DNA from 3 places in the Desemzia sp. FAM 23988 genome. Region 3 is predicted to be linked to each of the others. Evidence: a T-box and tRNA genes for the amino acid it is inferred to sense, from the RefSeq annotation. Region 3 holds a T-box; the other regions hold tRNA genes.

Region 1 (9,990 bases), on a different contig from region 3:
TGATCGCCAATACATTGACTTGGGAAAATCTAGCTATTCAATCTGGACTAATTCTTATTTTTGCGATTACCATGTATGTTTTGCGGTATGGATGGAGGACAGCTCTTTTTGGAAATTCAACTTTGCTGGAATCCATTATGCGTAATCGCTTGTTTTCTCATTTTACTAAGATGGACAGCCAGTTCTTCAATGAATACCGTACTGGAGATTTAATGGCTCATGCGACTAATGACTTAGCAGCTCTTCGCTTTGTTGCTGGTGGAGGAATCTTATCGATTACAGACTCCATTTCCGTAGGGAGTGTCACGTTGTTCAGTATGTTCTTTTTAGTCGACTGGCAATTGACGTTGACCACTATCTTACCGTTCCCTTTATTGATCTTTGCTGCTCGTCACCTTGGGAAAGCTATCAATAAGCGTTACCGAAAATCATTGGAATCTTTTTCTCAAATGAACAACCAAGTACAAGAAAGTGTTGGCGGTATGAAAGTCATCAAGACATTTGGTGAAGAAGAACATCATTACGCTGATTTTATAAAAGATACGGATAATGTGGTAGCGAAAAACAAAGAGGTTTATAAAGTGGATTCTGCGTATACTCCGGTAATCGAAGGTATCACTGGGTTAACCTATGTGTTGACGTTATTTTTTGGAACTTATTTTATTTCTATCGGCAGAATCACTATTGGAGAACTGATCGCTTATTTTAGTTATTTATCTATGATGGCGTGGCCTTTGCTGGCCGTTGGTCGTGTAGCCAACACTTTAGAACGTGGGGACGCTAGCTATAATCGTGTAACAACCTTGCTTTCTTACGCTTCTCATTTGGAAAAAACGAAAGATCCGATCCCATCTCCTGTAACGGGAGACATCGATTTTGATATACAAGAGTTTACCTATCCGGAAGGGAAAAGTCCCGTTTTAAAAGGAACGAAATTTCATTTGGATAGTGGAAATACATTAGGGGTTGTAGGCCATACGGGTGCAGGAAAAAGTACGTTGTTCAAATTACTGATGCGAGACTATGATCAGTATCAAGGTCAAATCACGTACAATCAGGCGGATTTAAAAAAATATCGTTTAGATGCTGTTGCAAACGGAATTGGTTATGTACCTCAAGATACGTTCTTATTTTCAACCACTATTCGAGAAAATATTCGCTTTGTAAATCCTGGTCTGTCTCAAGAAGAGGTGGAGTATTTTGCTCAACTGGCAGATATCCATGAAGATATCACTCAATTTCCAGAAGGATACGATACAAAAGTTGGAGAACGCGGAGTTTCTCTATCTGGTGGACAAAAGCAACGGATAGCTATCGCACGCGCTTTAGCTACAAAGGCTGAATTTTTGATTTTGGACGATGCTTTATCGGCAGTAGATGCACAAACCGAATCACAAATTTTAGCCAATTTACGTGCGATCCGAAAAAATGAATCGACTATTATTGCTACCCACCGAATCAGTTCTATTATGCACGCGGATGAAATCATTGTTTTGGATAAAGGACAAATCGTAGAACGCGGTAAACATGCCGAATTATTACAAAATGAGGGTTGGTACCGCAGAATGTATGAAGAACAACAACTGCAACAAAAAGTGGAAGAAGGAGGGGAATAAACTAGTGGAACAAAAGAAAAATTTTACGATACGAGAACAAATCCATATTTTAGCTGGTTTATTCTCATTTACAAAACCTTTTTGGCTGCCGTTCTTAGCTGCTATCATTGGAATGGTCATTGTTTCCAGTATAAATGCTTACTTGCCTGTAGTGATTCAACGCTACATTGATGAATACTTAGCTGTAGATCAAGTAGCTCTTGATGCGACTATTCGTATTACGCTATTTTACTTTAGTTTTGTAATAGTGAAAATGATTGTGGTATATGCAAAAGATTATTGTTTTAAGATAGCATCCGAGAAAACAGTTGCGAGTATGCGAAACCAAATTTATCATAAAGTGGTTCATTTAGGGATGCGTTATTTTGACCAAATTCCGAATGGTTCAGTAGTTTCGCGAGTCACCAATGATACAGAGACCATTAAAGAATTTTGGAATGTATTCTTGACTTTTTTAGACGGCTTTTTAAATGCCATAACCATTGGTGTAGCGATGTTTAGTCTAAATGCTCGTTTAGCATGGGTATTTATGGCCTTTGTACCGATCGTGATTGTATTGATTTATATTTACCAAAAATACAGTACATTGATCTATGGCCGAATGCGAGAAGCTTTGAGTCGATTGAACGCCAAATTGAGTGAATCCATTATGGGAATGACTATTATTCAGCATTTTAATCAAGAAGAACGAGTAAAAAATGAATTTGATGATGTAAATCAACAATATGTAGCCGCGAGAAACAATATGTTTAAAATGAATGCTTTGTTATTGATGCCGGCCATTAATTTGATTGAAGCTATTGCATTGTTTGTTGTATTGTGGATCTTTGGATTGCGTCATTTGCAAGGTATAGCAGTAGATATTGGGATTGTTTATGCATTTACGTCATATGCTAAATCGTTCTTCCATCCTATTGGAAATATGCTGGATAGTTTAAGTATTTTTCAAGATGGATTAGTTTCAGGAGCACGGGTAGTCAGTTTATTAGATCGTGATGATATGGCCCCCAGTGCAGAAGAGGACGCAACTGGCAGGGTTACCGAAGGGAAAATTGCTATTCAGGGTCTATCCTTTTCTTATGACCAAGAAAAAGAAGTTCTCCAAGATATCTCAATTTCGGCAGAACCTGGTCAAACTATTGCTTTAGTCGGACAAACTGGTTCAGGAAAGAGTTCTATCATTAATGTGCTGATGCGTTTTTATGAATACGCTAAAGGTGATGTGCTGATAGATGGACAATCCATCCGGGATATTCCGATTGAAAAATTACGTGAACAAATGGGATTGGTTTTACAAGATAGTTTTATGTTTTATGGCGATATTGCTGACAATATCCGGCTGCATGGGAATTATTCTGATGAAGAGATCCGTCAAGCCGCTGAGTTTGTAAATGCAGACAGCTTTATTGAAGAACTCGATGGTGGTTACCACGCAAAAGTTATTGAAGGTGGAGCTACATTCTCAACAGGTGAAAAACAATTGATCAGTTTTGCCCGTACCATTTTGCGAAACCCTAAAATATTGATTTTAGATGAAGCTACCGCAAATATCGATACCGAAACAGAAAAGAAAATCCAAAAAGGGTTAGAAAATATGCGTCGCGGCCGTACAACCATTATTATTGCCCATCGCTTATCGACAATTCGAGATGCAGATAAAATCTATGTGTTACGACATGGAGAAATTATTGAAGAAGGAAATCATGAATCATTGATTGATCAACAAGGGGTTTATCATGATATGTACCAACTTCAAACTTTCCAAGAAAATAATTAGACTGTTTAATCTACTTTGAGTCGCTTTCTATTTATAGAGAGCGGCTTTTTCTCTATGGTACTCAGAGTTGAAATTAGAATTAAAGAAACTTGTTTGAGCGAAATATGAGCCTATTTGCAAATTTTGGCTTGTGTTTTAGGCTGATATTAGATAATATTAAGTAGTTGTCATCCTGTCTCCTTAGTGTAATGGATATCACGTAAGATTCCGGTTCTTGAGATGGGGGTTCGATTCCCTCAGGAGACATTAAAAAGAGCGTGGAGCAACACGTCTAGAGAGTACGAATTAATCCGCTCTAATATACATTGATAAAGGGGTCAGGGTTTTATCCTGGCTCCTTTTACCTGTATAATCAAAAACAGATATAAAAAAAGTGAGAAATAAAACAAAAAGACAATAAAAAGTTTGACCTTTATTGACCAAAAGAGTAAAATAAGGGTAGAAACTCATTGAAACTGATTCTTTAGAATGAGTATGATACAATCATTAGGAAACAAATTAGAGGAGGAATACTTCATGAACTTAGTACCTACAGTTATTGAACAATCATCAAGAGGTGAACGCGCCTACGATATTTACTCACGTTTATTAAAAGACCGTATTATCATGTTAAGCGGACAAATTGATGACGATGTAGCTAATTCAGTTATTGCACAATTGCTCTTTTTAGATGCACAAGACCCAGAGAAAGATATCTATATTTACATCAACTCTCCTGGTGGTAGTGTGACAGCCGGCTTTGCTATTTATGACACGATGAACTTTATTAAATCTGATGTTCAAACGATTGCAATGGGAATGGCTGCTTCAATGGGAAGTTTCCTATTAACAGCTGGAGCAAAAGGCAAACGTTTTGCATTGCCGAATGCAGAAATTATGATTCACCAACCATTAGGCGGAGCACAAGGACAAGCAACTGAAATTGAAATTGCTGCTCGCCACATCTTAAAAACACGTGAACGTTTAAATAAAATTTTATCTGACAGAACTGGACAACCCATTGAAGTTATTGAACGTGATACAGATCGTGATAACTATATGTCTGCAGAAGATGCAAAAGCATATGGTCTGATCGATGAAGTAATGGAAAATAACGCAGAACTACCAGGTAAATAGATTAGTGAACAAAGGAGACCTTTTCCATTAAATTGGAGAGTGGTCTCCTTTTCCATTGTAAAAAGAATGTTTTTCATTTGCGCGGATTCCAAGTATACTATTAAGTATCACTAATAGGAGGTAATATGATGGATATTAGCAAGATCAAAGCAGATAAAGTCAATACAACTTATGGATTTAAAATTGGTAAAGAAAGTGCACCAGTTAAAGTGATCGAATTTATTAATTTGCGTTGCCCGTACTGCAAAAAATGGTATGTTGATTCTAAAGATGTATTGACTGACTATGTGCACGAAGGAAAAGTCCAACGCATCATTAAATTATTTGATAAAGAAAAACCCAGTTTGAAAAAAGGGAATGTCGTTCATCATTATCTGGACTACAAAAATCCGGAAGATGCATTGATTGAAATAGATTACTTTCTTGCTCATCAAGATGAATGGGGAAATCTAGCCGATTTAGATCAAGTGGCAGAATATGTGGTTGAAAAACGCGGATTGACTCACCAACCTAATGAAATTGAAATCAATGGCATCATTCAGGAAGCTGACGATGCTAATGTAGTATTTGTTCCATCCGTATTCATTGGAGACCATGTCTTCGATGAGCATATCACTCCTGTGGAATTAAAAGAGTTGATTGATTTAGAATACGCCAAAAAGAACTCTTGAAACTCAGCCGTAAATAAGTAACACATTTGTCAAAAAGGACTGAGAAACGGTTCTTTTTACACTCCTGGACATAAAGAATGAAGTGGTAAAAACCGCTTCTTTATGTCTAAGGTTTTTCAAAAGGACTACCCATATCGAATTAACTCAGTAATGAGAGATTCTTGAATTAATAGGTTGCATGTTGTCCCAAGAATTGGTAGAATACAACTGTAAGAGATAAAACAGACGAGGGAAGTTCTGTAAAATGTAGAATGAAGAGCATGATTTAAAATCAAATGTCTTTATGCATTTTAATCTCTTTGTTTTTTTTGATATAGAGGGTCGCTAAACGGCTGACGTGGACGAAAAACGACCCGCTTAGAAAGAGGTGGCTCATGGAAGAGGTTTTGTCTGTTATAGAAAAAGTAGCTCCTGACGTAATAGACACTCTAAAAGAGAGACACCGAATTTTGAGGAATATCTATTTGTTAGGACCAATCGGAAGACGAGTGCTCGCTGACAAAATAAGTATATCTGAAAGAAGTTTACGTACGGAAGTGGAAGTGTTGAAAAAACAACGTCTTTTACTTTCTACAAAATCAGGAATGTTGCTTACTCCTTATGGAGAAGAAACGTATCGATCACTAGATCACTTAATGGGACAAAAATTAGGCATGCGCGATAAGGAAAAAAATCTAGCGATTTACTTCCAAATTGAGCAATGCGTTATTGTGTCAGGTGACCTTGACAGTCAGTCAAAGGTTATTGCTGATTTGAGTAGAGCGACTTTTGAAACATTGGATTTTCTATTACCAGAAGGCAAAAATATTATTGCCGTGATGGGTGGAACAACAATGGCGGCAGTAGCCAACCGCATTGATGAAAGTCTTTCTAAAAATCGAGAATTGTTTTTTGTGCCTGCGAGAGGCGGGCTGGGAGAGTCTGTAGATATACAAGCAAACTCAATCAGTGCAAGACTTGCTGAAGTCACAGGAGGCAAAAATCAAGCTCTGTATGTACCAGAACAAGTCGGCAAAGAAACGTATGAGTTTTTATTGCAAGAACCCAGCGTGAAGAAGACGTTAGATTTGATAAAACTGGCAAATTGTGTAATCTATAGTATAGGAGACGCAGGACATATGGCAAAGCGACGAGGACTTGATGATGAGACACTCGCGCTTCTTAAAGAAAAAGCAGCAGTTGCTGAATCTTTCGGAGAATTTTACAATGCTGAAGGTGAAGTGGTGTATAAAATCCCACGCATCGGTATGCAATCCAGCAAGTTAACGACCGTACCTAGTGCGATTATTGTGGCGGCTGGAGAATCGAAAGCTGAAGCGATCAAAGCTTATATGAAAAACGCACCCTCGCAAACTTGGCTAATCACTGATGAAGGTGCTGCAAACCAGATTTTAAAAGGGATTACCCTTTAAAATAAATAAATTTTCGATTTTCTAAAGGAGGAAATCTTGTTATGTCAGTAAAAGTAGGTATTAATGGTTTCGGACGTATTGGTCGTCTAGCATTCCGTCGTATTCAAGAATTAGAAGGTATTGAAGTAGTTGCGGTAAACGACTTAACAGATCCAAAAATGTTAGCTCACTTATTAAAATATGATACAACTCAAGGACGTTTCAATGGAGACGTTGAAGTTAAAGATGGCGCGTTTACAGTAAATGGTAAAGACGTTAAAGTATTAAGCAACCGTAACCCAGAAGAACTTCCATGGGGCGAACTTGGAGTAGAAATCGTATTAGAATGTACTGGTTTCTTCACTACTCAAGAAAAAGCTGAATTACACATCAAAGCAGGAGCTAAAAAAGTTGTTATCTCTGCACCAGCAACTGGTGACATGAAAACAATCGTTTACAATGTAAACCACGAAACTCTTGACGGTTCTGAAACAGTTATTTCAGGTGCTTCTTGTACTACTAACTGTTTAGCTCCTATGGCTCAAGTACTAAATGACAAATTTGGTATTGAATTAGGATTAATGACAACTATCCACGCTTACACAGGTGACCAAAATACATTAGATGCTCCACATCCAAAAGGCGACTTCCGTCGTGCTCGTGCTGCAGCAGCTAACATTATCCCTAATACAACTGGTGCTGCTAAAGCAATTGGTGAAGTATTACCAGAATTAAAAGGTAAATTAGATGGAGCTGCACAACGTGTTCCAGTTGCAGCAGGTTCATTAACTGAATTACAAACTGTATTGAAAAAATCAGTTACTGCTGAAGAAGTAGACGCAGCAATGAAAGCAGCAGCTAACGAATCTTACGGATATACTGAAGATGCAATTGTTTCTTCTGATATCTTAGGAATGTCATTTGGTTCATTATACGATGCAACTCAAACGAAAGTTATCACTGTTGGTGACAAACAAATCGTTAAAACTGTTGCTTGGTATGACAATGAAATGTCATACACTTCACAATTGATTCGTACTTTAGAATACTTTGCAAAACTGTAATTTAACGAATAGCAATTTCTTGTTAGGAGTATAAATTTACAATGATAAGCGGGGAAGCGACGCGCTTCTCCGCTTTTTTAATTGTTAAAGCATTTAGTAAGGGATACTAAGGAGGATTTTAACATGGCAAAAAAAGCTGTTACAGATTTAGATTTAAAAGATAAAGTTGTTTTAGAACGTGCTGATTTTAACGTTCCTATGAAAGATGGTAAAATCACGAATGACAACCGTATCCAAGCTGCTCTTCCAACAATCAACTACATTTTGGAACAAGGCGGAAAATTGGTTCTTTTCTCTCATTTAGGAAAAATCAAAACTGAAGAAGACAAAGCAGACAAAACTTTAAAACCTGTTGCAGAACGATTGAGTGAACTTCTTGGGAAAGAAGTGAAATTCGTTCCTGAAACACGTGGAAAAGAATTAGAAGATGCCATTGCTGCACTAAAATCAGGCGAAGTTTTGATGTTTGAAAACACTCGTTTTGAAGATTTAGACGGTAAAAAAGAAAGCAAAAACGATCCTGAACTTGGAAAATATTGGGCAAGCTTAGGCGATGTATTCGTAAACGATGCATTCGGAACAGCTCACCGCGCTCATGCTTCTAACGTAGGAATCGCAACTCACTTAGAAACAGCAGCTGGTTATTTGATGGACAACGAAATCAAATTTATCGGTGGCGCTGTAGACGCACCAAAACGTCCATTCGTAGCTATCTTAGGTGGAGCGAAAGTAAGCGATAAAATCGGTGTTATCGAAAACTTATTAGATAAAGCGGATAAAGTCTTGATTGGTGGAGGTATGGCTTATACTTTCTACGCAGCACAAGGAATTGAAATTGGTAAATCATTAGTCGAAGAAGACAAAATTGAATTGGCCAAAGAATTACTTGCAAAAGCTGGCGATAAGTTAGTATTGCCTATCGACAATGTTACAGCTGCAGAATTCAGCAATGATGTAGCAACTGAAGTTCATGAAGGACCAGTTCCTGAAGGACAAATGGGATTAGACATTGGACCTAAAACAATTGAACTATTCAAAGAAGCATTAGAAGGCGCTCAAACGGTTGTATGGAATGGACCAATGGGAGTATTCGAAATGTCGAACTTTGCTAATGGGACGATTGGTGTATGTAAAGCATTAGCTGAATTAGAAGATGCTATTACAATCATCGGTGGTGGAGATTCTGCCGCAGCAGCTCAACAATTAGGCTACGCAGATGAATTTACACACATTTCAACTGGTGGCGGAGCTTCATTAGAGTATTTAGAAGGAAAAGAATTGCCAGGATTGGCAGCTATTTCGGATAAATAAGATTCGTCTTTAAGCTGATTGAGATCCAAAATTTATGAAAGAAGGTTTTAGAATGCGTAAACCAATTATTGCAGGAAACTGGAAAATGAACAAAACTGCTGCAGAAGCACGTGAATTTGTTGAAGAAGTAAAAGGAAAAATTCCTTCTGCTGATGTAGTAGATTCAGTAGTAGGAGCTCCTACATTATTCTTACACGATTTAGTAAAAGCTGCAGAAGGAACTGATTTGAAGATTGCTGCTCAAAACTGCTACTTTGAAGAAGAAGGAGCATTCACTGGTGAAGTGAGCCCTAAAGCTTTAAGTGATATCGGTGTTAGCTACGTTATTATCGGACACTCTGAACGTCGTGAGTACTTCCACGAAACAGATGAAGATATCAACAAAAAAGCACACGCTATTTTCAAAAATGGTATGACACCTATCTTCTGTTGTGGAGAAACTCTTGAGCAATATGAAGCAGGAGAAACAAACGATTTAGTTGCTAACCAAGTAAAAGCTGGACTAAAAGGCTTAACTGAAGGTCAAGTAAGTGAAATCGTGATTGCTTATGAACCAATCTGGGCAATCGGAACTGGTAAAACAGCTACATCTGAACAAGCAAATGCCACTATTTCTGTTATTCGTGAAACAGTAGCAAAAGAATTTTCTCGTGAAGCAGCTGACGCTGTACGTATTCAATATGGTGGTAGTGTTAAGCCTGCAAACATTGCAGAATTAATGGACCAACCTGATGTTGATGGAGCATTAGTCGGTGGAGCAAGTTTAGAAACAGATTCTTTCTTAGCGTTATTGGAGGCTAATAAATAATGAGTAAATCACCAGTAGCTATCATTATTCTAGATGGTTTCGGTTGTCGTACAGAGACTATGGGTAATGCAGTAGCTCAAGCAAATAAACCAAACTTTGATCGCTATATGGAAACTTATCCTCATGCCACTTTAAAAGCATCTGGTTTGGATGTTGGATTACCAGAAGGACAAATGGGAAACTCTGAAGTTGGTCATACCAACATTGGAGCTGGACGTATTGTGTATCAAAGTTTG
Region 2 (9,990 bases), on a different contig from region 3:
AAATTTGGATCGTCTTTGTAGACATTAAACGATTGACTGTAACTATAAGATTTAATGATTCCTGGTATGATCAGCAATAAACTCCACAAGATAATAAATAAATTAGTTACTACTGAGATCCCTAAAACTTTAAAAAATCGATTGGTTTTTAAGGACTGAAACATCGCTTCTACAGTTAATTTTTCCCCGTCAACCATATCTAGTAAAGACCAGTCATAACCGACTGCGAAGACAGCCGTAATAAAGCTGACTACTATAGTCACCAATGAAGAAAGAATCGTTTCTCTTGTACTTGCAGCTATCATATCCGAGGTAACCAGTGCTGGATCTTGTGAAAATGTTGATGTTAAGCTCTCAAAGCTGCCCGCTCCTACGAGACCCAATAACACCTCACTGATAATGGAAGTTAAAATAGTCATAATCACTAAGTTTAATATCGCTATTTTCCAATTTCCTGAAAGCCTTGCTTTGGCTTCTTTCTTTAGTTCTCTTGTTCTCATACATACTCCTCCACTCTTTCCCTACATTTTTCTGGTGGGCTACGCTCATTATACCAAATAAAGAGAATTCTTTAAGAATAATTCAAAAGAATTCTCTTTTATTTTTTATGAAGTATTGACAACAAATCCATGACTATAAGTTACTTTTTTTTCTTTGGTCTCAAGAAATAAATCAAAGACAGCAGCAACGAAAAATACACTCCGACATACCCTAAAGCAAAATAGGTGATGATTCTCAGCATTGATCTCACCAACTTTCTTTTAAAGCAACGTCCTCTCGTTTAACAGACTCAACAGCTCGTATGATGTCTACTATCTTCTCTTCTCATCATCTGGACCTTCTCCTTGTATATTAGGACTGTTCGAATCTAAAGGTTCTATACCTTGCGGTGGAATTTTAGGGTCAATTCCAAATCCTGGTATAGTCGGATCAGTTGGCTCATCTGTTAAAGGTTGATTGTTCAATTCTTGATTAACTTGGGTAACCTCATGATCTTCAACGTACTGAGTTTCTTCGTCTGCATTTCTATTTCTCTCCTTAGACGTGTAAGTGAATTTATCTTGTACATCTGTTGTCCCGCTATCTGAAGTACGTATATCATTGGAATTTCTTGAACTGAAATCAGCATCGACTCCTGTTCCAGGTAAAATCGGGTTGATTCCACCCGGGGTTTCGTTAAAATCTCCTGTCTCTCCACCAGTCATACTAGTATTTTCAGAGGATTGAGCAGTCTCGCTTTCTCTTCCCATAGTAAAGCTCGTGCTTTCTTCAACCAATATGACATAGCCATTGTTTTTGACCACTTCATTGTATTGATTTCTCAAATGCTCCTCTAATTCATATTTTCCTAAAGGATTTTCTGCATCACTATCACTAAAACTTTCTTTTATTTTATCTAGCATTCCTTTATCTTCTTCTTTAGCTACTGTATCTATTTTAGCATCAGTGATATCTTTTAGTTGTTCTTCATTTTCTTTTTTAGTCATGACCGTGATGTCTTTTTCTTTGTACCCCAATTCTACCAAGTCATTTATTTTTTCTACTGTTTCTTCTGCTGATAAAAAACTATCAATTACTTTATAGCTCATATTTTTTCCTCCTCTTATTCCTATCTTCTAGGAATTGCATCTCTTTCAAGATAATCGTATCAAATCAGTAACCCCTTTCCAACTATTTAGCCTAGGGAAGTATCCATTTTGCGCTTTCCTACGAAGATGTTTGATCGCTTTAGCTTTATTTTCAGTAATGGTAAAAAAGGATATAACTTTTTTTACATATTTATGAGTTTTCTGTTGACTTTTTATTCATTTGGGCCTATAATAAATCTTGTCGCTGGTTAAACAACGACAAACAAAATGTCTCAGTAGCTCAGCAGGATAGAGCATTCGCCTTCTAAGCGAACGGTCGGGAGTTCGAATCTCTCCTGAGACGCTAAAAATATCTAATGTATAAATGTATTTATATCGTTAGTACAAAACTAAGACACTCTCTTCGGAGAGTGTTTTTTTATTTTGTCTTTATTTCTGGTCAACAGACAAAAGCATTCTTTCCGATAAAGAATGCTTTTAATCGAATCATTATTATAGAAGAAAATAGTTATCCCACGACTTGATTTCCCCCGTTATTATCAGCAGCCACCATTTTTTTAGAGGCTCTTTGAATCAGTTCGCTAATAGTTTCAATGGGATTATATGTAGAGATACCTGCACTGACACTCACATTTCTCGGCACATCAAACAATGTTTCAAAAACAGCTTGACGGATCGTCTCTGCGGTGTCATGAGTTTCTTTTTTAGTGGTGTTTTCCAGCAATATGAGAAAGACGGATTCTCGGTATCTTCCAGCAATATGTTTGTCTTGTATAACTGTCTGAATGATTTTACCTGCTGTCTTCAGCACTTCTTCACTCAACATAATACCGAAATCCTCTTCAAATCTGGCATAATGATCTATTTTTAAGAAAACAATCGACAGCGGTTCATTTTTCGCTTTGGCTTTGCTGGCGCATTTGGCCAACTCAACTGTGATAGCTGATCGTGAATACAAAGACGTTAATGAATCGGTTTTTAAACGATCGGATAGATGTTTATTTTTCGATTCTAATTGTTCTCTGTCTACTTCTTCTTCAGTCACATCAAATACAATTCCAGAGAGGAAAAGGGGCTCGCCTTTTTCATTTCGTTCCGTCACTTTCCCACGGTCTTGATATACTTTCCATGAACCATCTTTAGCTTGGATACGATACTTCACTTCCCACACAGGAATTTTCCCCGCAAGATGGTCTCTCATCTTTTGCATGACTTCTTCTTTGTCTTCTGGATGCAGTTTGTCTGTAAAAAACTGAAAGGTCACTTTCTCCGGTAAATCTTCTTTTCCATACCCAATCGCTTCTGCTTTCAATGGATTGAACGTCACTTCATTCACTGTAAAATCCCAGAACCATTGTCCCAAGTTTCCTGTCCAGCCAAATTCTAAACGCTCTGATTTTTGAAATGTCTGCAACAATTCTTTATTTAATCGCGTTAAAGACACTATTTTGGTTACCAATTCTTCTTTTGAATACTCTTCGTATTCTTGCATTTTATCAACTCCTTTTGTAGAACTTGAGCGGAAACTTAAAAACCCTTTATTTAAGTAAGTTTACTATACTTTAGCTTCCCCTTCAATAAGTCTTCAAAAAACTTCTTTCTTTCTATAAATAGCGTCTCTGCTTTCACTTCTTTCTACTCTTTTGATATACTGGTTGAAATGAGTATTTATTAACTAAAGGAGTGTATATACATGGGATTACTTGGCGGAATGATGGGAAATGCAAGCAATATCAGCGCAGAAGAGGCACGTAAAAAGTTAGGCAGTGTTGTTTTAGACTCAGAAGAAATCGATTTAGCTTTCAAATTAGTGCGGGATACGATTGTTTTCACGAATAAACGATTGATTGTTATAGATAAGCAAGGAATGACAGGGAAAAAAACGACTTTCCAATCATTACCTTATAAATCGATCAGCCGGTTCACCGTTGAAACTTCAGGGCATTTCGATTTAGATGCCGAATTAAAAATCTATATTTCAAGTGGTGCAGAACCAGCTGTAAACTTGCAATTTACAAAAGATAAACATATTGAAGCCATTCAACAAGCCTTAGCTTTAGCTGTTTTAGGCGCTTAATTGTTCACAATAAAAAGGCACAACTGATCGCTGTAAACGATCAATTGTGCCTTTTTGATTAAACAAAAGCTTAATACAATTTCAAGTATTGTTCTCTTTCCCATTGTGAAACTTGGATACGGAAAGCATCCCATTCTACTTTTTTCGCTTCTACAAAGTTATTGTAGATATGTTCTCCTAAGCCATCTTTGATGATTTCATCTTTTGACAATGCTTTAACAGCGTCCAATAAAGTTGAAGGCAAGTCATAGATTCCATTAGCTTGGCGGTCTTCTTCATCCATTGCATAAATATTGCGGTCGATAGGTGCCGGCAATTCTAAGTTATTTTTAATCCCGTCAAGTCCAGCTTTCAGCAAAGCAGCCATCGCTAAGTAGGGGTTTGCGCTCGGATCTACACTGCGTACTTCAATACGTGTAGACATGCCGCGTGATCCTGGTATACGGATCAATGGTGAACGATTACGACCACTCCATGCAATATACACTGGAGCTTCATAACCGGGAACTAGACGTTTGTACGAGTTGACTGTTGGGTTGCAGATCGCTGTAAACGCATGTGCGTGAGCTAAAGTCCCCGCAATAAATCCACGAGCTGTATCGCTTAACTCCATATCTCCTTTGCTATCATAAAATGCATTGCCTTCTTTAGTAAAGAGAGATAAATTAAAGTGCATACCTGATCCATTGACACCAAATAAAGGTTTCGGCATAAATGTTGCGTGCAAACCATGTTGACGCGCAACTGTTTTGACCACTAATTTAAAGGTTTGAATATTGTCGCACGCTTCTACTGCGTTGGCGTATTTCCAATCAATCTCATGTTGTCCAGGAGCTACTTCATGATGACTAGCTTCAATTTCAAAACCTAGTTCTTCTAATTGCAATACGATATCGCGACGGCAGTTTTCTCCTAGATCAACAGGAGCTAAGTCAAAGTAACCACCATGATCATTCAATTCCAAAGTTGGTTCATTTTTATCATCTAATTTGAACAAGAAGAACTCCGGTTCCGGTCCTAAGTTAAATTCAGTAAACCCTAGTTCTTCCATTTCCATCAACACACGTTTTAAATTCGCACGCGGGTCCCCTAAAAATGGAGTGCCGTCCGGATTATAAATATCACAAATCAAACGTGCCACTTTTCCTTTGCCTTTCCCGACCTCCCAAGGGAAAATCAGCCAAGTATCCGTATCTGGGTGTAAGTACATATCACTTTCTTCGATCCGCACAAAACCTTCGATAGAAGAACCATCAAACATCATTTTATTGTCTAACACTTTCTCCAATTGACTAATGGGCACTTCAACGTTCTTTATGGTTCCTAAAATATCGGTAAACATTAATCGGAGGAATCGTACATCCTCATCTTTTGCAGCTTGTTCAATAAATTCTTGGGTAAATTTTGCCATTACTGTTTCTCTCCTTTATAAATCAGACTTTTTTATGTAAAGCTATTAATGTTTAAAACGTTGTTGATTCAGTTTATTTTTATCTTTGGGAGACATTCCACTAATAGATAAAAACTCAGAATACAAAATTCTTCTAACATCATCATCTGTTAAATTCTTTTCATATGATTTGGTTTTTTCATTATTTTCGAGCTCTTTCAATTCATAAATCCTTTTAATACCTGCCATGTTGATTCCATCAGCTAAATAATCTTTAATCTCAAGGAGCACATCAATATCATTCAGAGAATACATTCTTCGATTGCCTTCATTCCGTTCAGGATAAATCAACTCTTGTTCTTCATAATAACGAATCTGTCGTGCCGTTAAATCCGTCAGTTTCATAACTGTACCAATTGGAAATACAGACATAGATCTTCGCAATTCTTTTTCTCTCATTTTTGTCCTCCTCTCAATTACTTTTACAGATTACCAGTTCATATCGTGCATGTCAATCTATTTTTTACAAAATGTTAGGTTTTCTAACATAGATTTACGAACTTAAACATTTTAAAAGGGTTCTTCATTCCGAATATCAAAACAAATTTTCAGGTATACCACTTTTTATAAAGGAGTGAAAACAGATCCACTTTCTCGCTGCAATAAAGACTACTATTCGCCTGACTGGTTCTATGAGACTGAAAAGTTATGTTCAATATAAAGCCTCATAAAAAAATTACTACCTTTAACTGTTGAAACTGCTCTCTTGACTCATACAATTAATCATCATCAGACTTTGAGAATCTATTTTGACCGGCTTAAGTTTAAATCAGACAAAAAAAGACCGAGACACTTTCGCGGTCCCAGTCTTTTAGATTCTGCAATATTTGACGTTAGTAAATAAAAATAGTTTCCTTTTTAAGGCTAAACCTTTTAGAAACTCATCCTTAGAAATATCCTCCGGTCTATAAGGTTTTCCATAAGCAGTTCCATAGGTCGGAGGAAATTTCTTTACCAACGCCAGAAGATAAAAAATCATCTTTTATACATCGTAATTTATTTTTTAAAGTATTTTTGTTGTTCCCATGGAGATACTTGTTCATTGTATTCTACCCATTCTTGTGTGCGAATGGTAATGAAGTTGTTATACATATGATCGCCCATAGCTTCTTTCATGAGGTCATCTTTTCTCAAGTAATTGACCGCTTCATATAATGTCGCTGGCAAACGCTCAATGTCTTGTTCCCCCAGTTCTGAAGATGTCATTTGATAAATGTTCTTTTCAACCGGATCTGCTACAACTTTACTTTCTTGAATCCCGCTTAATCCAGCTTTTAACAATACCGCTAAAGCAAGATACGGATTTGCGCTTGGATCTACACTGCGTAATTCAACACGAGTAGACATCCCTCTAGAAGTTGGCACGCGCACTAGCGGCGAACGGTTGCTGGCACTCCATGCAATATGCACAGGTGCTTCAAACCCTGGTGTTAAACGTTTGTATGAATTGACTGTTGGGTTGCAAATCGCTGTATAAGATTTAGCGTGTTTCAACAGACCGGCTATGAATTCGTGAGCTGTTTTGCTTAATCCCATAACATCTTCTTCGTCATAAAAAGCATTTCCTTCTTCATTGAATAAAGACATGTTGAAATGCATACCTGATCCATGAACCCCATTGATCGGTTTCGGCATAAACGAAGCATGCAATCCATGTTTGCGGGCAATTGTTTTTACCACTAGTTTAAAAGTTTGAATGTTGTCACAAGCTTCTACGGCATCTGCATATTTCCAATCGATCTCATGTTGCCCAGGAGCAGCTTCATGGTGGCTGGCTTCAATTTCAAAGCCTAATTCCTCTAGTTGCAACACAATATCCCGACGACAGTTTTCACCTAAATCAGTAGGCGCTAAATCAAAATACCCACCATGGTCGTTTAATCGCTGCGACGGTTCTCCGTTTTCGTCTAATTTAAACAAGAAAAACTCCGGCTCTGGCCCTAAATTAAATTCTGTAAAGCCCTCACTTTCCATTTCTTCTAAGACTCGTTTTAAATTTGAACGAGGATCTCCGGCAAATGGGGTCCCATCTGGATTGTATACATCACAAATCAACCGTGCGATTTTTCCGTATTCTGTATCCCACGGGAAAATGAGCCAAGTCGATAAATCTGGTCGTAATTGCATGTCACTCTCTTCAACTGCTACGAAGCCATCGATTGAGGAACCATCAAACATCATTTTATTGTCTAGTACCTTATCGAGTTGACTGATGGGAACTTCTACATTTTTTATGACCCCATCTATATCCGTAAACATCAAACGTAAGAATCGTACATTTTCTGACTGTGCAATTTCCTTGATTTCTTGCTTTGTATGATTTTTCATTGTTTTGTAACTAAACTCCTCTTAATTTTTTTAGTCCTTAAATTGTGTCTCCCACAATTTCTCCTTACTAAACGTAACACAAAATCACTGGACTTGTCATGGAATAACCCCTAAGGAACACAGCAAAAAGCCTGACCATAAACTATCTGCTATGATCAGGCTCACTAAATTAAGGGGTTTTTGTTTCAAAATACAACTCTGATACGGCAGCTGTTACAGCTAGTTTGACATGTTCATATGTCAAACCACCTTGGACATACAACGTATAAGGTGCGCGGATCGGACCATCAGCTGTCAGTTCAATACTTGACCCTTGAACGAATGTTCCAGCTGCCATAATCACATCATCTTCATATCCCGGCATATAGGCTCCAATTGGGGTTACATGTGCATTGATTGGAGAATATTTTTGGATCGTTTGCGCAAATTGAACCATCTTCTTTTCATCATTCAATGAAATCATTTGGATCAAGTCGGTGCGTTTTTCATCCCATCTTGGTATAGAAGAGACTCCGCAAGTTTCCAATAAAGCAGCTGTATAAACAGCACCTTTTAAAGCTTCTCCCACAATGTGAGGAGCCATAAAGAAACCTTGATACATTTCCGGTAAGCTGTACAGAGAAGCCCCAGCTTCACGACCGATACCTGGAGAAGTCAAACGGTAACCACATGCTTCTACTAGATCCAAGCGACCAACGATGTACCCGCCGATTTTAGCTAACCCTCCACCCGGGTTTTTGATCAATGAACCTGCCATCAAATCAGCGCCAACTTCTATCGGCTCTCTTTCTTCCACAAATTCTCCATAACAATTATCCACAAAAATAATGACTTCAGGATTGACGCTTCTGACAAATTGGATCATTTCTTCAATTTTCTCAATCGTAAAGGAAGGACGGCTAGCATAGCCGCGAGACCGTTGAATCGCTACAACTTTCGTTTTAGCCGTCATTTTTTCTTTGACCATTTCAAAGTCTACACTGCCGTCTTCTAACAGAGCTACTGAATCATACCCCATTTGATATTCTTTAAAAGAGCCGACTGCATTTCCGGTCACTCCGACAACTTCCAATAACGTATCATACGGCTGCCCTGTGATGTACAACAAATCATCTCCAGGACGCATGATTCCAAATAACGCTGTAGTAATCGCATGGGTTCCTGAAATCAATTGCGGACGGACTAGCCCTGCTTCAGCTTTAAACACGTCTGCGTACACTTCTTCTAATGTATCGCGGCCAAAATCATCGTATCCATAACCGGTAGAAGGGTTAAAATGCTGATCAGAGACATGTTTTTCTCGAAAACTGTCCAGCACTTTCTTTTGATTGATCAAGGCGTTTTCGTGAATTTGATCCACCATCGGCTGGATTTTCTTCTCTACCTCAGTAATTCGTTGTTGCAATTCTGATGTATATTGTTTATTCCAACTCATTCTTTCTCCGATTCTCCAATCCATCTAGACGTCGCTTTAGCATAACCTTTTACGACATAAACATTTTTTTCTTCATCGTATACTTGTGTCGCTATTTGTGTTTCTTGTTTCAACTGAATCAATAAATCTCCTTCAGCTACAGGTACTTCTATCCGATACGGTTCCATGATTTCTTCTACTTTGTCCATTAATTGAGTCAACAGCAATTCGATATCTTGATCATTTTTAGCAGACATCACAATGTTCGGGAAATAATCTGGATAAAACGGTCCTTCAATCAAATCACTTTTATTATAGATCGTTAAAAGCGGAAGGTGGTCCATTTTTAAATCCATCAATAAATTCATTACGGTACGTTCATGTTCCAACATGTTTTCTGCTGACGCATCCACGACATGCAGCAATAAATCGACACCTCTTGTTTCTTCAAGAGTAGATTGAAAAGCTTCAATCAATTGTGTTGGCAAGTCTTGAATAAATCCTACTGTATCGGTTATCGTGACATTTAGTCCGCTTGGCAATTTCAACTGCCGTGTCAGCGGGTCCAGCGTAGCAAACAATTTATTCTCTTCATACGTTTCAGCATGGGTCAACTTATTGAGTAATGTTGACTTGCCGGCATTGGTGTACCCCATTAATCCAATCTGAAAAATATTGCTTTCTTTTCGCTGTTTACGTGTCAGTTCACGGTGTTTTTCTGTTTTGAACAATTCTTTGCGAATATCGTTTATTTGATCGCGAATGTGGCGACGATCCGTTTCCAACTTAGTTTCACCAGGTCCTCTGGTTCCGATTCCACCGCCAAGCCTCGATAAGTTTACCCCTTGACCAGCCAGTCTTGGCAATAGATATTGCAATTGAGCCAATTCAACTTGCAGCTTTCCTTCTTTGCTTTTGGCGTGCATCGCAAAGATATCCAAGATCAATTGCACCCGGTCGATTACTTTTACTTCGACCACATCTTGAATATTTCTCGTTTGTCCTGGAGTCAGTTCATGGTTAAAAACGACCGTATCGGCTTCCAGCTCTTCTACTAATAGTCCTAATTCTTCTATTTTCCCTTTGCCCAAATAAGTTCGTGAATCTGCTCGCGCTCTTTTTTGAGTCAAAT
Region 3 (9,990 bases):
AAAATCGCTCAAGGAAATACTCTGGGGATTGTAGGAAAAACCGGGAGCGGGAAAACGACTTTTATCCGTCAATTACTGCTCCAATATCCTGCAGGAAATGGAGCGGTCACTGTTGGATCTGAGTCCATTCAAGAGTTGAAAAGCGACGTGTTGAAACCAATGATCGGTTATGTCCCGCAGGATTATACGCTGTTTTCTCGTTCAATAAGAGAAAATATTCAGTTCGGCAAGCCAGGAGCAACGGATGACGAGATCATGGATGCAGTTCGTTTGGCCAATTTTGAAGAAGATCTAGCTAGAATGCCTGAAGGGTTGGATACATTGATTGGAGAAAGAGGCGTTGCCATCTCAGGTGGGCAAAAACAACGTGTTTCCATTGCGCGTGCGTTGATTAAAAATCCAGAGTACTTGATTTTAGATGACTCGTTATCTGCAGTAGATGCGAAAACAGAACAAAAAATCATTGATAATATTCAACACGTTCGTAAAGGGAAAACGACCTTGATCACCACTCATCGTCTATCAGCGATTCATCATGCAGACTGGATCATTGTGCTGGAAGATGGGAAAATTATTGAAGAAGGTACACATGCTGATTTGATTGCCAAAGAAGGATGGTACCAAACGCAATACCAAAGACAACAATTAAAAGAGGAGGACACTAAATGAAAAATACAATTAAAGAATTAGTGGTTTATTCCTTCCAGAAAAAACTCCATTTTTCCATTGGGATCTTATTAATGATTGTTGCTGTAGGAGCTGATTTAGCAGGTCCCTTGATTATTCAACGAATCATTGATGATGTAATTGCTCCTTCGAATCAGACGCTGCTAGCTGTCGATTTATTGATCCGTTATTTAGCCGTATTCTTAGGACTGGCGCTTGTAACAGCGATAACCCGGTACTTTAGTTTCTTACTGCTGACTATCGGAGCAAATGAAATCGTTAAAAATATGCGGAATGATTTATTTGCCCATGTACAAAAACTGCCGATCCGTTATTTTGACAATTTGCCTGCTGGAAAAGTGGTTTCTCGTATCACAAATGATACGGAGCAATTACGGATATTTTACGTCGTTGTGGTTGGACAAGTGTTGACCAACTTGATTTATCTAGTAGGGATCTATATTGCCTTGATGCAAATTAGCATTACTTTTGGATTGATTACGCTGTTATTGGTTCCTTTCTTTGTATTGTGGGCAGTTGTGTACCAAAAGTTTGCTGTACCGTTTACTACAAAAATCCGGTCATTGGTTAGTGAGATCAATGGGACCTTAAATGAATCCATTCAAGGGATGTCGATCATTCAAGCTTATCAGCAAGAAGACAAAATGGAAAAAGAATTTACGGATGTAAATGAAGAGTGGTATAAATACAGTTTGAAATTTACGTTATTGGATTCTATGGGCTCGTTTAGTTTTGTGGAAGTGATTAAAAATATTACCTTGCTCTTGTTGGTAGTGTATTTTGGAAACGCCTATTTTAGTTCGGCACTAGGGATAACAGTTGGAGTATTGTATGTTTATGTAGATTACACGACTCGTTTATTTAATCCCATTCAAGGTATTGTGACCCAATACGCTTACTTGCAGACTGCGATGGCTTCGGCGAAACGAGTTTTTGAAATGAAATTAGTCAAAACAGAAGAAGACCAGACAGGCGAATTAGACTTTAAAGAAGGGGAAGTTGTCTTTGATCAAGTTTCATTTGCTTATAAGGATGAAGAATACGTATTGAAAGATATCGATTTTACAGCTAGAAAAGGTCAAACGGTCGCTTTAGTAGGCCATACAGGTTCAGGAAAAAGCTCGATCATGAATTTGTTATTCCGTTTTTATGACCCGACTAAGGGGACGATCACAATAGATGGTACGCCGACCACATCCGTCTCTAGAAAAAGTTTGCGCAGACATATGGGGATCGTGCTGCAGGACCCTTATTTGTTTAAGGGAACGATCGCTTCAAACATTACGTTGGGAGAAACTTCGATCAGTCGTGAAGCGGTGATCAAAGCAATCGAAGAAGTTGGCGGAGACACCTTGCTGCATAATATGCCAATGGGAATTGATGAGCCCGTAGTGGATAAGGGCAGTACGCTTTCGTCTGGTCAACGCCAATTAATCTCATTTGCGAGAGCGCTGGCCTTTGATCCTGAAATATTGATTTTAGATGAAGCAACTTCGAGTATCGATACTGAAACGGAGGAAATGATTCAACATGCAATGGATGTGTTGAAAATGGGAAGAACAACATTCATTATTGCCCATCGCTTGTCGACGATCCAACATGCTGATCAAATTCTAGTGCTGAATCAAGGTCAAATTGTAGAACAGGGAGATCATGAGTCATTGATTCAAAAACAAGGAATCTATGCAGAAATGTATCGTTCACAAAAAGAAAAAAGTCAATAAAACAGAGCAACACCCTTACTTTACAAAAGTAAGGGTATTGCTCTATAATAAGAGAATCATATGATGTAGGTGAATAAATGAAAAAAATTGTTATTTTATTGATTAGAGGATACCAAAAAGGGATTTCTCCTCTTTTTCCACCCAGTTGCCGCTACCATCCAACTTGTTCGCAATATTCGATCGATGCGGTTCGCAAACATGGAGCGATCAAGGGATCAATTATGGGCTTCTTTAGAATTTTACGCTGTAATCCATTTGTCAGAGGAGGGTATGATCCAGTCCCGGAACATTTTTCCATTAGACGCAATAAAAAAAACGAGGTTGAGTAAAAGTTTGCCTTCTACTCAACCTCGTTTTTTTTGCTGTTACATTTGGTCAGGAGAATGTACTCCTAATATTCTTAAATCTTCTTTCAATAAGATAGCGACTGCTTGAACCAAAGCTAAACGGGCTGGTTTTTCAGCATCTTCAGTCAATACACGACTGTTGGCGTAGTATTTGTTGAAGGCTTGTGCCAAATGGATCGCGTGTTTAGCGATTACAGATGGTTCCAACTTACCAAAAGCACGTTGAAGTGTCTCAGGATATTCTTGGATCAGTTTGATCACTTCCCAACTGTAAGCATCATCTAAAGCGTAGAAATCAGCAGCAGAAACTTCATCAACGCCTGCTTTACGCAAGATACTTAAAGCTCTAGCTCTAGAGTATTGTACATAAGGGCCTGTTTCTCCTTCAAATTGAACGATTTCATCGATCGTAAAGTCAAAGTTGTTTAAACGATCATTTTTCAAATCGTGGAAGACAACAGCGCCGATACCTACTTGGCGGGCAACTTCTTCTTTATTCGGTAAATCAGGATTTTTCGCTTCGATTTGTTTTAGGGCCACGGCAACGGCTTCATCCAATACTTCTTCTAGAAGAACGATTTTTCCTTTACGTGTAGACAATTTTTTACCATCTTTTGTGATCAGACCAAATGGAACATGGTGCATATCATTAGCCCAGTCATAACCCATTTCAGTCAGAACAGCTTTTAATTGTTTGAAATGATTGCTTTGTTCATTTCCAACTGCATATAGAGATAAAGCAAAATCATACGTACGTTTACGATAAATAGCAGCAGCTAAATCACGGGTGATATACAGTGTTGCACCATCTGATTTTTTGATCAATGCTGGGTTTAAATTGTATTTTTCTAAATCCACAATTGTAGCTCCGTTGTCTACGGTCAAAATATTTTTTTCTTCTAATAAATCGACAACTTCTTGCATTTTGTCATTGTAGAAAGCTTCTCCATTGAAAGAATCAAACGTGATTTCTAGTTTATCATAAATGCGATTGAATTCTTTTAAAGATTCTTCTTTGAACCATTTCCATAATTCAGTAGCTTCTTCGTCACCATCTTCTAATTTTTTGAACCATTCACGGCCATCGTCTTCTAATTCAGGTTTTTCTTCTGCTTCTTCATGGAATTGAACATACAGTTTCAATAACTCTTGAATCGGATTTTCTCTAACCGCTTCCTCAGTACCCCATAATTTATAAGCAGTGATCAATTTTCCAAATTGAGTACCCCAGTCTCCTAAGTGATTGATTTTGATAGGTTGGTAGCCCATTTTTTCAACAATATGTGCTAAAGCATTTCCGATTACAGTAGAACGCAAGTGTCCTAAAGAAATAGGTTTAGCAATATTAGGAGAAGACATATCGATCGGAACATTTTCTCCATGTCCGATATTGATATCACCGTATGCATTTTTTTGTTCTAAGATTTCTTGTAAGACGTGGGCACTAACGGTTTTTTTATTTAAGAAAAAGTTCAAATAAGGTCCGACAACTTCAACTTTTTCAACAATGGGGGAAGATACTTTTTCTCCTAAATCGGCAGCAATTTGTTGTGGTGCTTTACGGTAAGCTTTTGCTAGTGAGAAAGCTGGGAAAGCTACATCCCCATGTTCAACGGATTTTGGCTTTTCCAATAAGTTAAGAATGTCTTCAACAGACAATGTTTCTGAAACTTGTTCATGCAAGGCTTGAGCCACTTGTAATTTGTAATTCATTGTCATAACTCCTCTAGTTAATTTGTTTTTTAAATTTTGTCTTTGTATTTATGAATGTATTATGCTCAGTAGAAAAGACCCAATCATCTGGAGAACAGTTTTTTTGCATAAAAAAATAGCCCTTTTTTAGTTTTCATGACATCAAACTAAAAAAGAGACGAGAATTCCCCGCGGTACCACTCTTATTGCAACGTCAAATTGACGCAACCACTTGATTCACTGTAACGGCCGAATAAGCCGGATGGAACTAGTGATACTGATCCTTGTTCTCATCTCTCCGAAGTGCGCTTCCTGCAAGTTTTTATTACTGGCTCTCACCAACCCAGCTCGCTTCAAAACATCCTCAAGCAGTACTCTCTTCATCTACGATTGTTCATTCAATTTTGTATAGCCTATTATAACAAAACAACAGGCGAGATGCCAATGTTTTTCAATAAAAAGAATGTTTATTCATTATTATTGTAAAAATAATTAAATTATTAACCGCTTTCTACCTTTTTTTGATATACTGGGAGACAAAGAAACGAATTACATATGGAGGTTTGGCTATGAAAAAAACGAATCGTCAATTAGCAATCAAACAGATTATCACCAATCACGATATTGCTACCCAAGATGAATTGCTCCATTATTTAAAAGAGGAGGGAGTAGAAGCAACCCAAGCGACTATCTCTAGAGATATCAAAGAAATGAATTTAATCAAAACTTCGACTCCTCAAGGTGGTATGAAATATACTTTATACCAAACGAATAATTTGTCTGTAGAAGAGCGTCTGCAATCAACATTGGGCAATGTCGTGGTAAAACTAGAACGTGTACAATTCATCACGATTATTGTGACTATACCTGGAAATGCTCACGTCGCTGCGGCATTGATTGATGCGATCGAATTTCCTGAGATAGTGGCTTCTGTAGGTGGTAACGATACTTGTCTATTGATTTCAAAAGACGAAGAAAATGCGATGAAAATGTATGAATATTTGAATCAATTTATTAAACTGTAAAATTAAAAATAGGATATGTTTAGAAGTCTCATTTTAAAAGAAAAGAGGAATTAAATTGGCTAGTGAATCAGCAAATGAATTACTAAAATTGCAAAATGGCTCTGATATACGTGGAATAGCGGTCAAAACACCGGAACACGACATTACGTTGCATGATCAAACAATCGAATCCATAGCTTTTGGTTTTGCTTGTTGGTTAAAAGAGAAAAAGCAATTGATAATGGATAATTTAGAGAAACCTGTAAGAGTTGCTATCGGACAAGACAGCCGCTTATCTGGAAACCGAATCAAAGAAGTGCTGATCGAAGCCTTGAATAATGCAGGTATCGACGTGGTAGATGTTGGATTATCAACGACACCGGCACTTTTTATGGCCACTCAATATGAGTATTATGCCTGTGATGCTTCCATTATGATCACTGCCAGTCATTTGCCGTTTGAATACAACGGCTTGAAATTTTTTACAGCTGATGGAGGAGCAGAGCACGAAGACATTACTTTTATGTTGGAAAACGCGAATTGGGATGCTGTGACTTGGGAGAATAATCAAGGCATCATTGAACGTAAAAATTTGTTGGAAGATTATGCAGCTGATTTACGTCAAAAAATTCAAGCTGGCATCACGACAGCTCGTAATCCTGAACTTCCTTTAGAGGGAAAACACATTGTTGTGGATGCTGGAAACGGAGCTGGCGGCTTTTTTGCCACAGAAGTATTGGAAAAGCTGGGAGCGGATATTTCAGGAAGTCAATTCTTGGAACCAGATGGCAATTTTCCCAATCATGTTCCAAACCCCGATAACAAACAAGCGATGGCAAGCATTAAACAAGCCGTGCTGGACAATGATGCCGATATGGGAGTTATTTTCGATACGGATGTAGATCGATCAGCTTTAGTAGATCGCCACGGACAAACGGTGAATCGGAACAATCTGATTGCGGTAATTTCAGCAATCGTGATCCAAGAGAATCCGGGAACGACTATCGTGACAAGTTCAGCGACTTCTGAACACTTGAAAGACTTTATTGAACAGCTTGGAGGACACCAAAATCGGCACCTAACGGGTTACCGCAACGTCATCAATCAAGCCATCAAATTAAATCAAGAAGGTGTGCACACATCAGTTGCGATCGAAACGAGTGGTCATGCAGCACTGAAAGAAAATTATTTCCTGGATGATGGAGCTTACTTGATTGCTAAGATCTTGATTGCGGATGCTGAATTATCTGCAGAAGGCAAGGAGTTCTCGAGTTTATTTGAATCATTAAAACAACCTGTTGAAACAGATGAAGTTCGTTTTAAAATCACTACAGATACAGTCCAACAAACTGGCGAGGAAGTTATTGAAGCATTTAAAAACTTTATAACTGATCAGCCGGATATGGAGATTGAAAACAACAACTTAGAGGGTGTACGTGTCAATACATCTGGTGCATATGGAACAGGCTGGTTTTTATTACGCTTAAGTCTGCATGAACCGTTGCTGGTTTTATATTTTGAAAGTGATCAAGCAGATTCGATTGCTCAATTGCGAGAAAATGTTAAACTGTTCTTTAGTCAACAAGAAGGACTAGATTCTTCTAAGTTATAAAGAAAAAAGGTAGAAAAGGGAGTGTTAATGTGGTTCAACCATTAGCTGAAAGTATTACATTATACAACGGAGTCGAAATTCCTAAATTAGGTCTAGGCGTATTTTTGATGAAGGACGAAGAAGAACTTGTGGAAGCAGTCAAAGCTGCTGTCGAAGTTGGCTACCGTCATTTTGATACTGCCAAAATTTATGGAAATGAAGAATACTTGGCTAGAGGACTAAAAGAATCTGGTATTACCAGAGAAGAAATTTTCTTGACTTCAAAAGTGTGGAACTACGACCAAGGCTACGAAGAAACGAAAGCAGCTTTCCAAGAATCATTAGATCGTTTAGATACAGACTATTTAGACTTGTATTTGATTCACTGGGCTGCTCCTAAATACGTGGAAACTTGGAAAGCTTTAGTGGAATTGTACGAAGAAGGCAGAGTCAAAGCCATCGGCGTATCTAATTTCCAAACTCACCATTTAGAAGAATTGAAAAAACAAGAATTGATGCAACCAATGATCAATCAAATTGAGACTCACCCAGAGTTCCCGCAAAATGAATTGCACGAATACATGAAAGAAAACGGCATTATTCATGAAGCATGGGGTCCATTAGGTCAAGGAAAAACTGACTTGTTCAATCAACCGATCATTGTGGAATTAGCTGCAAAATACGGCAAAACACCTGCACAAGTCATCTTGCGTTGGCACTTAGAAAGAGGAGAAGTGATTATTCCAAAATCTGTACACGCTAACCGCATCAAAGAAAACAGTGAAATATTTGATTTCAGTTTAACGGCTGAAGAGATGGAGCAAATGAAATCTTTAGATACTGGTGTTCGCTACGGTAGCGATCCTGATGATCAAGAAAGATTGAAAGAAACTTCTATCCGTCCAGAAGACGCTAAATAATAGTTGGACTGTGTTGTGTCGATCAAATTAAATACACAAAAAGCTCTAGGCGCTAGGAAATAATTCCTAGCGCCTAGAGCTTTTTGTGGTGGTTTCCATAAGTCGTTGATAAGGAAGGTTGGGTACTATTTAACTATCGGAGTGGTTTACCGGTTCGGATTGTGAACTATAGTGGTTCTACTTAATAATCGGCTTGCTTTACCGGTGTGAATTGCCAGCTATAGTGGCTCTACTTAACAATTCGCAGGAGTTATCGGTTCGATTAGTGATCTATAATGGTTCTACCTAATAATTGGGTTGAACCACCAGGCTGAATTATGAGCTACAAAGCTGTTCCTTAACCATAAGGCAGTTTTGAAAAAAGTAAAGGCATCACACGTCATAAGCCGCCTCTGAAAAAGTAATCCTTGTATTTTAAAAGAAGTTAGCTTAGAATAAGCAATGTAGGTGCGTTAGGGTTAGTAGATAAATGATGGGTAAAAGAGAGCTTTTTGATTGCTGAAAGAAAAGCCCCCGCTGATTGATTGAACCTTCCTGACAATACGTTGTAGAAATATGACCGGAGTTCTGCCGTTATCAGAAATTGAGTTGGGTCAACTGAAACTGACCAATTAAGGTGGTACCGCGGAGACAGTATGTTTCGTCCTTTTTAGAGGATGGAGTATGCTTATTTTTTTTGCCAAAATCGTTCGTTAAAATAGGAGGAAGAAAGTATGAGTAATTTACAAAAAGAAGATTTTTCAGCTTGGTATATCCAAACAATCAAACAAGCCGATTTAATGGATTATTCACCAGTTCGTGGGTGTATCGTGTTCAAACCGGACAGCTACGAAATGTGGGAACACATCCAAGAGGAATTCAATAAACGTTTTAAAGAAGAAGGTATCCGTAATGCTTACTTCCCAATGCTGATTCCTGAATCATTCTTTACAAAAGAAAAAGATCATATTGAAGGGTTCAGCCCGGAATTGCCATGGGTAACTGAAGCAGCAGGAGAACAATTGGAAGAACGTTTAGCTTTGCGTCCTACTTCTGAAACAATGATTGGTACAGCCTTTAGTGATTGGGTAAACTCTTACCGCGATTTACCAATGCAGATCAACCAATGGGCAAATGTATTCCGTTGGGAAAAGAAAACTTTACCATTTTTACGCACTTCTGAGTTTTTATGGCAAGAAGGGCATACAGCACACGAAAGCGAAGAAGATGCACGCAAACGCACGATGCGTATGCTGACTATTTATAAAGAAGTAATTGAAGGATTGTTAGCTGTACCAGTATACGAAGGGCAAAAAACACCTTCTGAACGTTTTGCTGGGGCAGTAGATACTTTTTCTGTTGAAGCTATGATGAAAGATGGAAAAGCGGTTCAAGCAGGAACTTCTCACTATATGGGAACGAAATTTGCTGAAGCTTTTGATATCAAATTTTTGAATAAAGACAATCAACATGTACTAGCTCATACGACATCATGGGGCGTGTCTACACGTTTGATCGGTGCTTTGATCATGACTCATGGGGACGAGCAAGGATTGGTATTGCCGCCGAAAGTGGCTGCTAAACAAGTCGTCTTATTGCCTGTTGGTCCATGGAAGAAAAAACCAGAGATCGTGGAACGTTTAAGAGAATTAGAAACCGAATTGAAAGTGAATGGTTTCCGTGTCATTTTAGATGATACAGACAACTCTCCAGGTTTCAAATTCAATGAATGGGAACTAAAAGGTGTGCCAATGCGTATTGAATTTGGCCCTAGAGATATGGAAAATAATCAAGTGATGGTTAAAATGCGCGATCTAGGCGATAAAGAGGCCGTTTCTTTAGATGATATCATGGCTTACGTACCAGAAGCACTTGACAGTATGCAAACACGCTTGTTGGAAACAGCTCGTGAATACCGCAAAGAAAATGAATATACAACGATCGATACATTAGATGAGCTGAAAGCTCATATCGAAGAGAAAAAAACTGCGGGAGAAGTACCAGGGTTTGTCTTAGCTGGTTGGGATGGCGAATTGGAAACGGAAG

What was found. The T-box of region 3 lies ahead of argS (arginine--tRNA ligase). A T-box ahead of a tRNA ligase gene usually reads a tRNA of that ligase, here a tRNA-Arg.
Region 1: it encodes a tRNA-Arg, which carries the amino acid that the T-box ahead of argS (arginine--tRNA ligase) is inferred to sense. The anticodon was not compared.
Region 2: it encodes a tRNA-Arg, which carries the amino acid that the T-box ahead of argS (arginine--tRNA ligase) is inferred to sense. The anticodon was not compared.

Annotation. Positions count from the first base shown of each region.
Region 1 is NZ_JBGQQS010000003.1:129,431-139,420, forward strand. It holds gene ACEN4L_RS03150 (ABC transporter ATP-binding protein) at 1-1,616, shown strand, start outside; gene ACEN4L_RS03155 (ABC transporter ATP-binding protein) at 1,570-3,393, shown strand; tRNA gene ACEN4L_RS03160 (tRNA-Arg) at 3,568-3,639, shown strand; gene clpP (ATP-dependent Clp endopeptidase proteolytic subunit ClpP) at 3,910-4,509, shown strand; gene ACEN4L_RS03170 (DsbA family protein) at 4,638-5,180, shown strand; gene ACEN4L_RS03175 (sugar-binding transcriptional regulator) at 5,555-6,592, shown strand; gene gap (type I glyceraldehyde-3-phosphate dehydrogenase) at 6,634-7,635, shown strand; gene ACEN4L_RS03185 (phosphoglycerate kinase) at 7,759-8,946, shown strand; gene tpiA (triose-phosphate isomerase) at 8,999-9,754, shown strand; gene gpmI (2,3-bisphosphoglycerate-independent phosphoglycerate mutase) at 9,754-9,990, shown strand, end outside.
Region 2 is NZ_JBGQQS010000014.1:9,413-19,402, reverse strand. It holds gene ACEN4L_RS08785 (DUF975 family protein) at 1-500, opposite strand, end outside; gene ACEN4L_RS08780 (general stress protein) at 813-1,589, opposite strand; tRNA gene ACEN4L_RS08775 (tRNA-Arg) at 1,859-1,932, shown strand; gene ACEN4L_RS08770 (diguanylate cyclase domain-containing protein) at 2,098-3,081, opposite strand; gene ACEN4L_RS08765 (PH domain-containing protein) at 3,283-3,666, shown strand; gene glnA (type I glutamate--ammonia ligase) at 3,737-5,077, opposite strand; gene ACEN4L_RS08755 (MerR family transcriptional regulator) at 5,123-5,515, opposite strand; gene glnA (type I glutamate--ammonia ligase) at 6,113-7,444, opposite strand; gene ACEN4L_RS08745 (aminotransferase class I/II-fold pyridoxal phosphate-dependent enzyme) at 7,614-8,879, opposite strand; gene hflX (GTPase HflX) at 8,876-9,990, opposite strand, start outside.
Region 3 is NZ_JBGQQS010000024.1:12,373-22,362, reverse strand. It holds gene ACEN4L_RS11275 (ABC transporter ATP-binding protein) at 1-669, shown strand, start outside; gene ACEN4L_RS11270 (ABC transporter ATP-binding protein) at 666-2,411, shown strand; gene yidD (membrane protein insertion efficiency factor YidD) at 2,489-2,740, shown strand; gene argS (arginine--tRNA ligase) at 2,777-4,471, opposite strand; T-box leader at 4,622-4,846, opposite strand; gene argR (arginine repressor) at 5,020-5,475, shown strand; gene ACEN4L_RS11250 (phosphomannomutase/phosphoglucomutase) at 5,531-7,066, shown strand; gene ACEN4L_RS11245 (aldo/keto reductase) at 7,096-7,965, shown strand; gene proS (proline--tRNA ligase) at 8,679-9,990, shown strand, end outside.